Linked DNA regions of Sphingobium yanoikuyae. The protein of the gene in region 2 interacts with the protein of the main gene of each other region in a pairwise test. Links are inferred from orthologs where the notes say so. Each region holds a gene or a part of one and is shown on either strand. Other genes may lie near its edges.

Region 1 (4,204 bases), 3.3 Mb from region 2 along the record:
TCAGCACGCCTTCGCCGAAGGAAAGCTGGACCCGGTCGGACCAGATGGCGTCGCTCATCCCGTCGCTGCACGGTCCTTCGGTCACCGTCATGGCAAAGCCATCGCCCATGAAGCGGATGGCGCGGGGATCATCGGTGCGGGTGACGCGATAGCGCAGCGGACGATGATCGGGTCGCTGCAAGGTCGCGACCGATCCGGTGACGATCACCGCCCAGAAAGGCTCGGTGCCGATCGCGCGATACTCCTCCTGCGGTGGCGGGGGAGGCGGTGTTTCACGGGAAACAGCGGCGGGTGCCGGTTGCGCAGCCGGGGCAGGGGCCGGTTCGGGCGTGGCGCTCTCATTGGCAACGATCGCCTGGTTGAGCGCCGGGGCGGCGTTGGCGATCGCATTGTCGGCGCGATTGTCGACCCTGTTCGGCGGCACCGGATCGCCCGAGCAGGCGGCGAGGGCCAGCAGCCCTGTCACCATCGCCGTCACTTTCACGCGCCGGCCCGCCGGAAACAATGGGCGGCATGATCGTCGACCATGCCGATCGCCTGCATCCAGGCATAGACGATGGTCGGGCCGACGAACTTGAAGCCGCGCTTCTTCAGATCCTTGGAGATCACCTCCGACAGCGGCGTCTGGGTCGGGAAGCTCTTGCCGTCGCCGATGATCGGCCCGTCGGGCGCGAAGGACCAGACATAGGCGGCGAAATCCTCGCCGGCGTCGCGCATCGCGCGATAGATTTGCGCGCCCTTGATCGTCGCCTCGATCTTGGCGCGGGCGCGGACGATGCCGGGATCGGCCATCAGCCGTTCGACATCGTCGGGACCGAAGGCGGCGACCTTGTCCGGATCGAAGCCGGCAAAGGCGGCGCGAAACCCCTCGCGCTTGCGCAAGATGGTGATCCAGCTGAGCCCGGCCTGGAACCCCTCCAGCATCAGCATTTCCCACAGCATGCGCGAATCATGCTGGGGCACGCCCCATTCCGCGTCGTGATAATCCCGGTAGAGCGGGTCCGGCCCTACCCAGCTGCAGCGTGGCAGATCGGTCATGGGTTTTGGGTGCGCCTGACGGCGCACAGCGCCGCACCGGCCCGCGCCCCCACTCGGCCGCCCAAGAGATTATCCTGATTGGGTGGCCGGGTGGGGGCGCGGGCGGGCATCGTCATCCTATCAAACGTCCAGGTTGGCGACGTTCAGCGCATTGTCCTGGATGAATTCGCGGCGCGGTTCGACCACGTCGCCCATCAGCTTGGTGAAGATTTCGTCGGCGACGTCGGCCTGTTCCACCTCGACGCGCAGCATCGAGCGATTGTCCGGGGCCAGCGTGGTTTCCCACAGCTGTTCCGCGTTCATTTCGCCCAGACCCTTGTAGCGCTGGATCGACAGGCCCTTGCGTCCGGCGGACAGGATCGCTTCCAGCAATTCGCTGGGCCGTGAGATGTTGACGCCCTTGGCCGACACGGCGGGCAATTCGTCCTCGCCCAGTTCGTCCTGCGCGGCGACGGCCTTGGCGGAGACCAGGCGGCTGCCTTTAGCATAGCTTTCCGCCTCTTCGCTGGCGGTGCCGTGCAGCTTGCGCGCTTCGGCCGAACCCAGGAAGCCATGTTCGATGACATGATGGTCGGTCACGCCGCGCCACAGCCGTTCGAAATGGAAGCCGCCGCCCTCGGCGATGCGGCCGGTCCACTTGCCCTCGGGATCATGCGAGGCGATCCAGGCGACGGCGGTTGCCAGCCGTTCGGCCAGCTGTGCTTCGGACAGTTCGGGATCGAGTGCGCCGGTCAGGCCCAGCGCCTCGATGATCGCCGGGTCGTAGCGACGCGGCACATAGCGCATCACCGCGCGCATGCGGCGGGCATGGTCGATCAGGCTGCGCAGATCGTCGCCGGTGCGGGCGCCGCCGGTGGTTTCCAGCGCCATCGTGTCGACGCCATTGTCGACCAGATATTGCTCCAGCGCCGCCTCGTCCTTCAGATAGACTTCGGACCGGCCACGGCTCGCCTTGTAGAGCGGCGGCTGGGCGATGAAGAGATGGCCCGCCTCGATGATCTGGGGCATCTGGCGATAGAAGAAGGTCAGCAGCAGCGTGCGGATATGCGCGCCGTCGACGTCGGCGTCGGTCATGATGACGATCTTGTGGTAGCGCAGCTTGTCCAGGTTGAAATCGTCGCGAATGCCGGTGCCCATCGCCTGGATCAGCGTGCCGACTTCCTTGGACGAGAGCATCTTGTCGAAGCGCGCGCGCTCGACGTTCAGGATCTTGCCCTTCAGCGGCAGGATCGCCTGGTTGTGGCGGTTGCGCCCCTGCTTGGCCGACCCGCCGGCCGAGTCACCCTCGACCAGGAAGAGTTCGGACTTGGCGGGATCGCGTTCCTGACAGTCGGCCAGCTTGCCGGGCAGCGATGCGATGTCCATCGCGCCCTTGCGGCGGGTCAGTTCGCGCGCGCGCTTGGCCGCCTCGCGCGCGGCGGCGGCGTCGATCACCTTCTGGACGATCATCTTGCCGTGGCCGGGATTTTCTTCCAGCCATTCGGCCATCTTGTCGGCCATCAGGCTTTCGAGCGGCTGGCGCACTTCGGAGCTGACCAGCTTGTCCTTGGTCTGCGACGAGAATTTGGGATCGGGCAGCTTGACCGAGACGATCGCGGTCAGGCCTTCGCGCATATCCTCACCGGTGAGGCTCACCTTCTCCTTCTTCAGCAGGCCGGTCTTTTCGGCATAGCTGTTCAAGGTCCGGGTCAGTGCCGCGCGGAATGCGGCCAGGTGCGTGCCGCCATCGCGCTGCGGGATGTTGTTGGTGAAGCAGAGGACGTTCTCATAATAAGAGTCGTTCCACTCCAGCGCGACGTCGATGGTGACGTCGTCGCGGGTGCCGGCGATCGCGATCGGATCGGGCATCAGCGCATTCTTGTTGCGGTCGAGATATTTGACGAAGGCCGCGATGCCGCCCTCATAATAAAGCTCGACTTCCTTCTTCTCCTCATGGCGCGCATCGACCAGGAACAGGCGCACGCCGCTGTTGAGGAAAGCCAGCTCGCGATAGCGATGCTCCAGCTTGTCGAAATCATATTCGGTCTGGTTCTTGAACGTGCCGCCATCGCCCGGCACCTTCTCGGTCGAGGCGAGGAAGGTCACGCGCGTGCCCTTCTTGCCCTCGGGCGCATCGCCGATGATCTTGAGCGGCGCGGTGGCATCGCCATAGGCGAAGCGCATCCAATGTTCCTTGCCGTCGCGCCAGATATTGAGGTCCAGCCATTCGGACAGGGCGTTCACCACGGATACGCCCACGCCGTGCAGGCCGCCCGATACCTTATAGGCATTGTCGTCCGACGTGTTCTCGAACTTGCCGCCCGCGTGCAGCTGGGTCATGATGACCTCGGCCGCCGACACGCCTTCTTCCTTGTGGATGCCGGTCGGGATGCCGCGGCCATTATCCTCGACGCTGACGCTGTTGTCGGGGTTGAGCGTGATGACGATCCGGTCGCAATGGCCGGCCAGCGCCTCGTCGATCGCATTGTCGCTGACCTCGAACACCATATGGTGCAGGCCCGACCCGTCGTCGGTGTCGCCGATATACATGCCGGGCCGCTTGCGCACGGCGTCGAGGCCTTTCAGCACCTTGATGCTGTCGGCGCCATATTCATTGCTGTTGGGGCTGTTCTGCTGTTCGTCGCTCATACCCAGCATATAGGGAATGGCGCCTCGAAACTAAAGCGAAACATGGCGGCTTCCACCCGGCTTTGGGGCGGTTTATCAGGCGCTCATGCGTGTTGTCCCGATCCTTGCCCTGATGCTGCTTTCCGCCTGCTCGCGCAGCAGCGAAGTAGCCGACGAATTGCCCAACAGCTCGCTGGCCGGCGCCCCGCGCGATGCGATGCCCGAAACCCGGATCGAGGCGACCCTGGCCCGGCCGGTGACGATCGGCGAGGATGGCCCCCGGCTCGATGCCTGCGGTGCGATGGGGCAGGCGACCCGTGTCGGGCCGCAGGGATTGAGCGTCCGGTCCGCCCCCTTTGCCGAGGCGAAGGCGCTGGCGCAGCTCGCCGAAGGCGCACGGGTGCATGTCTGCACCCGCAGCATCGACCAGAAATGGCTGGGCGTGGTGATCCCGCCGCCAGTGACCGAAGGCGCGGCACCGACCGATTGCGGCGTGCGCGAACCGGTCGACCGCAAGCAGGCCTATGCCGGCCCCTGCACCAGCGGCTGGGTCTCCAGC
Region 2 (4,930 bases):
CGGCCGGTGCGCGACCTGCTGGTGGCAAGCCCGCTGGATGGGGGGCTTGGTGCGCTCTGGAGTTTTGGCGTGCGTCAATATCGCCATATCCTCACCAACAGCCCGCGCATGTGGGCGGTGGCGACCGGCGCGGTCGCGCTGCAATCGGGTTTCTGGCTCTGGGCGCTGGGCTGGGGCGGCTGGCCGGCGATCGCGATCGGCTATGGCGCGGCCTGGGGCCGAGCGACGGCGCGGCGGCGGATATTGGCGGCCGTGCTGGAGCCGGCGCAGGCGGCGCGGGCGCGACGATCGCTCTGGTGGGACATGGTGACGCCCTTTGCCGTCTGCTGGGCGCATCTGGCGGTGCAGCTACAGGCTGCCACATCCAATCGCATCCACTGGGGTGGCTGGACCTATCGCGTCGTGCGTGGCCGGGTGGTGGAGATGGGGCGGGGGTAGCTCCATTCCTCCCCGAGGCTGGCTCGGGAAGGAAGGGGAATGGATCAGAACCCGGCCGGGAACAGGTGGTTGCCGGCGTCGTCGAGGCGCAGGATCACCTTGCCGGCGACGGCGCTGATCGGCAGGTCGCCATAGAGATGGGGGAAGAGGGCGCCGCCGCGCGACACTTCCCATTTGATCGCCTCGCCAAAGGGGGCGAGGTCGATCATCAGCATCACCAGCCGATCCTGTCCCGCGAAATGCTTGGCCGCCGTTTCGGCCGCCTGATCGCGCGTGGACATGTGGATATAGCCGTCCTGCAGGTCGATCGGCGCGCCCTTGAACACGCCGTCGGCCTTGAACTGGTCATATTGCTCGGCGGTCAGGATCTTGTAGGCGAACAGCTCGCTCACGCTTCGCCACCCTCGCTGCCAGTTTCCGGGGCCGCTTCGGGCGCGCCCTCGACGGAGCCTTCTACCGCTGCCTCGGCATTGTCATCTTCGCCGTCCTCGATCCGGGCGGTGGACACGACATGCTCGTCCTTGGCGACGTTGAACAGGCGCACGCCGGCCGAGTTGCGGCCGATGACGCGCATCGACGACAGGCCCATGCGGATCAGCTTGGCCTGATCGGTCACGAGCATCAGATGATCCTCATGCGCGACCGGGAAGCTGCCGACGACCAGGCCGTTGCGGGCGATATTGTCGATATTGGTGATGCCCTGGCCACCGCGACCGGTGCGGCGATAATCATAGGCCGAACTGATCTTGCCATAGCCATTGGCGCAGACAGTCAGGATGAACTGTTCCGCCTGGGCAAAGGCGGCCATGCGTTCGGCGTTGTTGATCGCCGGGGTCGCTTCATTTTCCTTCCAGGGGGCGGCGCGCAGATAGTCGTCGCGTTCCTCGGTCGTCGCGTCGAAGCCCTTGAGGATCGAGAGCGAGATGACCTCGTCGCCGTCCTTGAGCGTCATGCCGCGCACGCCGGTCGAGGTGCGGCTCTGGAATTCGCGCACGTCGGTGGCGGCGAATCGGATCGCGCGGCCCTGGCGGGTGGCGAGCAGCACGTCATCCTCTTCGGTCAGCAGGGCGACGCCGATCAGGCGATCGTCGCTGCCTTCATCGAAGCGCATCGCGAGCTTGCCGTTGCTGGGCACATTGGCGAAGGCGTCCATGCTGTTGCGGCGCACGGTGCCGTTCGCGGTGGCGAACATGACGTGCAGTTCCTTCCAGCTTTCCTCGTCCTCGGGCAGAGGCAGCACGGTCTGGATGGTTTCGCCCGGTGCCAGCGGCAGCAGGTTGATCATCGGCCGGCCGCGGGTGGCGGGGCCGCCCTCGGGCAGGCGCCAGACCTTGAGGCGATAGACCTTGCCCGCGGTCGAGAAGAACAGCACCGGCGTGTGCGTCGAGGTGACGAACAGTTCAGTGACGGCATCCTCATCCTTGGTCGCCATGCCCGAACGGCCCTTGCCGCCACGGCCCTGGGCGCGGAAGCTCTCCAGCGGGGTACGCTTGATATAGCCCTGCACGGTGACGGTGACGACCATCTCCTCGCGCTCGATCAGATCCTCGTCATCGATGCCGTCGGCGGCAGGGGCGATGACCGACACGCGCGGCGTGGCAAATTCGCTCTCGATCGCCTCAAACTCTTCGCGCATCACGGCGTAGAGCTTCACCCGGTCACCCAGGATGGCGAGATATTCGGCGATGGCTTCGGCCAGTTCGGCCAGTTCCTTGCCGATTTCGTCACGGCCGAGCGCGGTCAGGCGATGCAGGCGCAGGTCGAGGATGGCGCGGACCTGCACGTCGCTGAGCTTGTAGCTCTCTCCGCTGACTTCGGTCTCGATCGCCTCGACCAGGGCGAGATAGGGCGCGATCTCGCCGATCGGCCATTCGCGCGCCAGCAGCGATTCGCGGGCAGCGGCCGGGCTGGCCGAACCGCGGATGATCTTCACCACCTCGTCGAGATTGGTGACCGCGACGACCAGGCCCAGCAAGATATGGGCGCGGTCGCGCGCCTTGTTCAGCTCGAACTTGGTGCGGCGGGTGATGACCTCTTCGCGGAACTTGACGAAGGCTTCGATGATGTCGCGCAGGCCGAGCAGTTCCGGGCGGCCGCCACGGATCGCCAGCATGTTGGCGGGAAAGCTCGACTGGGCCGGGGTGTTGCGCCACAGCTGGTTGAGGACGACGTCCGGGGTGGCGTCGCGCTTCAGGTCCATGACGATGCGCACGCCTTCGCGGCTCGATTCGTCACGAATGTCGCTGATGCCCTCGATCCGCTTGTCCTTGGCGGCTTCGGCGATCTTTTCGACCAGGCCGCTCTTGCCGACCTGATAGGGGATGGAGGTGAGGACGATCGAGCGGCGATCGCCGCGGCCTTCCTCCACCTCGTGCCGGGCGCGCATCAGGATCGAGCCGCGACCGGTATGATAGGCGTTGCGGGCGCCCGACTGGCCCAGGATCAGCGGCGCGGTCGGGAAATCGGGGCCGGGGACGATCTGGATCAGCTCGTCGGTCGAGATTGCCGGGTTCTCGATATAGGCAAGGCAGGCGCGCAGCACTTCGCCCAGATTATGCGGCGGAATGTTGGTCGCCATGCCGACGGCGATGCCGCCCGCGCCGTTGACCAGCAGGTTCGGGAAGCGGGCGGGCAGCACCTGCGGCTCGCTTTCCGACGCGTCATAGTTGGGCGTGAAATCGACGGTGTCCTTGTCGAGATCTTCCAGCAGCGCGGTCGCGACCTTGGCCAGGCGCGCTTCGGTGTAACGCATGGCGGCTGGCGGATCGGGATCCATCGAACCGAAGTTCCCCTGACCGTCGATCAGCGGCACGCGCATCGACCAGTCCTGGGTCATGCGGGCCAATGCGTCGTAGATCGAGCTGTCGCCATGGGGGTGATATTTACCCATGACTTCACCGACCAGACGGGCCGACTTGCGATAGGGGCGGTTGTAGACGAAGCCCGATTCCTGGGCCGAGAAGAGAATGCGGCGATGCACCGGCTTCAGGCCGTCGCGCACGTCCGGCAGGGCGCGGGAGACGATCACGGACATGGCATAGTCGAGATAGCTCGACTTCATCTCATCAACGATGCTGATGGGGCTGATGTCCGAAGGGTCGGCGAGGACGGTCTCGTCGGTCAAGGCGATTCTCTTTTTGGATGGGTGTGATGCGTTGTCCGACCACTAGCCGAGCGAAACAAATCTGTCACCCCTCGCGCGCGCCCGCGCGCCCGCATGTGCAGCCAAGGCGGTGATTGGCGGGCGCGAAGAAAAGCGGAACGAAGCGGCAGCATGACAGTTGCAAAATGCGCGGATATAGGCTTGTTCAAAGCCCGTTCACGCGCCGACCCCTAATCGGCGTTCAACCCGGATGTCGCCTGTGGTCCCCCTGTCAGGCGCGAAAAGGAGATGAGGATCATGCGTTTTGTTACCCCGCTGTCGCTCGCGCTGGCTCTGGCGCTGACCGGCGGCGCCGTTTCGGCTCCCGCCTCCGCCGCGAAGAAGGAAGAAAAGCCGGCCGGCCGCAAGCTGAACGTGTCGCCAGAAGTGCTCAAGTCGCTCCAGGCGGCCCAGAAGGCGTCCGATGCCCAGGATTTCGCCGGTGCCAAGACGGCGCTGACCGAGGCTGACGGCAAGGCGGCGTCGAACGACGACAAGTATCAGATCGGCGCGATCAAGCTGAACACCGGCATCCAGAGCAAGGATGATGCGCTGAAGATGGAAGGCCTCAACCAGATGCTCGACAGCGGCCTGACCCCGCCCGAGCAGACCGGCCAGTTCAACATGGTGGCGGCCGATGCGGCTCTCGCCCAGAAGAATTACGACGTCGCGATTTCGCGTGGCCAGGCGGCGCTGGCTGCCGGCTACAAGGCGGAACAGGTCAACCCGACCATCGCCCAGGCCTATTTCGGCAAGGCCGGCACCGGCAATGCCTCGGCCGAGCCGGCGCGTGGCTTCAACCAGCAGGGCCTCGCTGCGCTGAAGGCGGCGGCGGACGCGACCAAGGCGTCGGGCCAGCCCGTGCCGGCGCAATGGTATCAGATCGGCGTCAGCCGTGCGGCTGCCGCGCGCCTGCCGGAAGTCACCGATTGGGCCAAGTGGGTCTATGCCGCCAATCCGAGCGGTGAAAATCTGCGCACGCTGATCCGCCTGTTCCAGCAGGCGAACCCGAACATCACCAACCGCGAAAATCTGGACGTGCTGCGCCTGATGTCGGCGGCCAAGGGTCTGGTGGTCGCTGCCGACTTCACCGAACTGGCCGAAATGGCGTCGAAGACGGGTATCTATGGCGAGGTCAAGTCGACGATCGACGCCGGCCGCGCCAAGGGCGTGCTGAACGCCAGCCAGGCGGGCGACATCTATCAGGCCGCCGTGGGCCGCATTCCGGGCGACAAGTCGTCGCTGGGTGCCGCCGAAGCGGATGCCGGCAAGGCCGCCAATGGCAAGGTCGCGGCTGCGACCGGCGACGCCTATCTGGGCTATGGCGACTATGCCAAGGCGGCGGCGATG

The links. Proteins that work in one complex are often made in the same cells at the same time.
Region 1: the proteins of gyrA (region 2) and gyrB interact in binary tests that used the Escherichia coli proteins (3 or more experiments, as listed by UniProt). The link is inferred for Sphingobium yanoikuyae from one-to-one orthologs.

The regions. Positions count from the first base shown.
Region 1 is NZ_CP053021.1:4,301,579-4,305,782, reverse strand. What follows is about bases 913-3,984. They hold gyrB (DNA topoisomerase (ATP-hydrolyzing) subunit B), read right to left. Parts: upstream 3,667-3,984; coding sequence 1,159-3,666; downstream 913-1,158. Other genes in these bases: HH800_RS20765 (hypothetical protein), read left to right, coding at 3,752-3,984; HH800_RS20775 (DNA-3-methyladenine glycosylase I), read right to left, coding at 913-1,038. In the rest of the region: HH800_RS20780 (COG3650 family protein), read right to left, coding at 1-469; more of HH800_RS20775, read right to left, coding at 481-912; more of HH800_RS20765, read left to right, coding at 3,985-4,204. UniProt on the Escherichia coli protein: DNA gyrase negatively supercoils closed circular double-stranded DNA in an ATP-dependent manner to maintain chromosomes in an underwound state.
Region 2 is NZ_CP053021.1:954,324-959,253, forward strand. Bases 627-3,920 are described here. They hold gyrA (DNA gyrase subunit A), read right to left. Parts: upstream 3,563-3,920; coding sequence 827-3,562; downstream 627-826. Other genes in these bases: HH800_RS04995 (DUF952 domain-containing protein), read right to left, coding at 627-830; HH800_RS05005 (hypothetical protein), read left to right, coding at 3,839-3,920. In the rest of the region: HH800_RS04990 (glycosyltransferase), read left to right, coding at 1-438; more of HH800_RS04995, read right to left, coding at 483-626; more of HH800_RS05005, read left to right, coding at 3,921-4,930. UniProt on the Escherichia coli protein: A type II topoisomerase that negatively supercoils closed circular double-stranded (ds) DNA in an ATP-dependent manner to maintain chromosomes in an underwound state.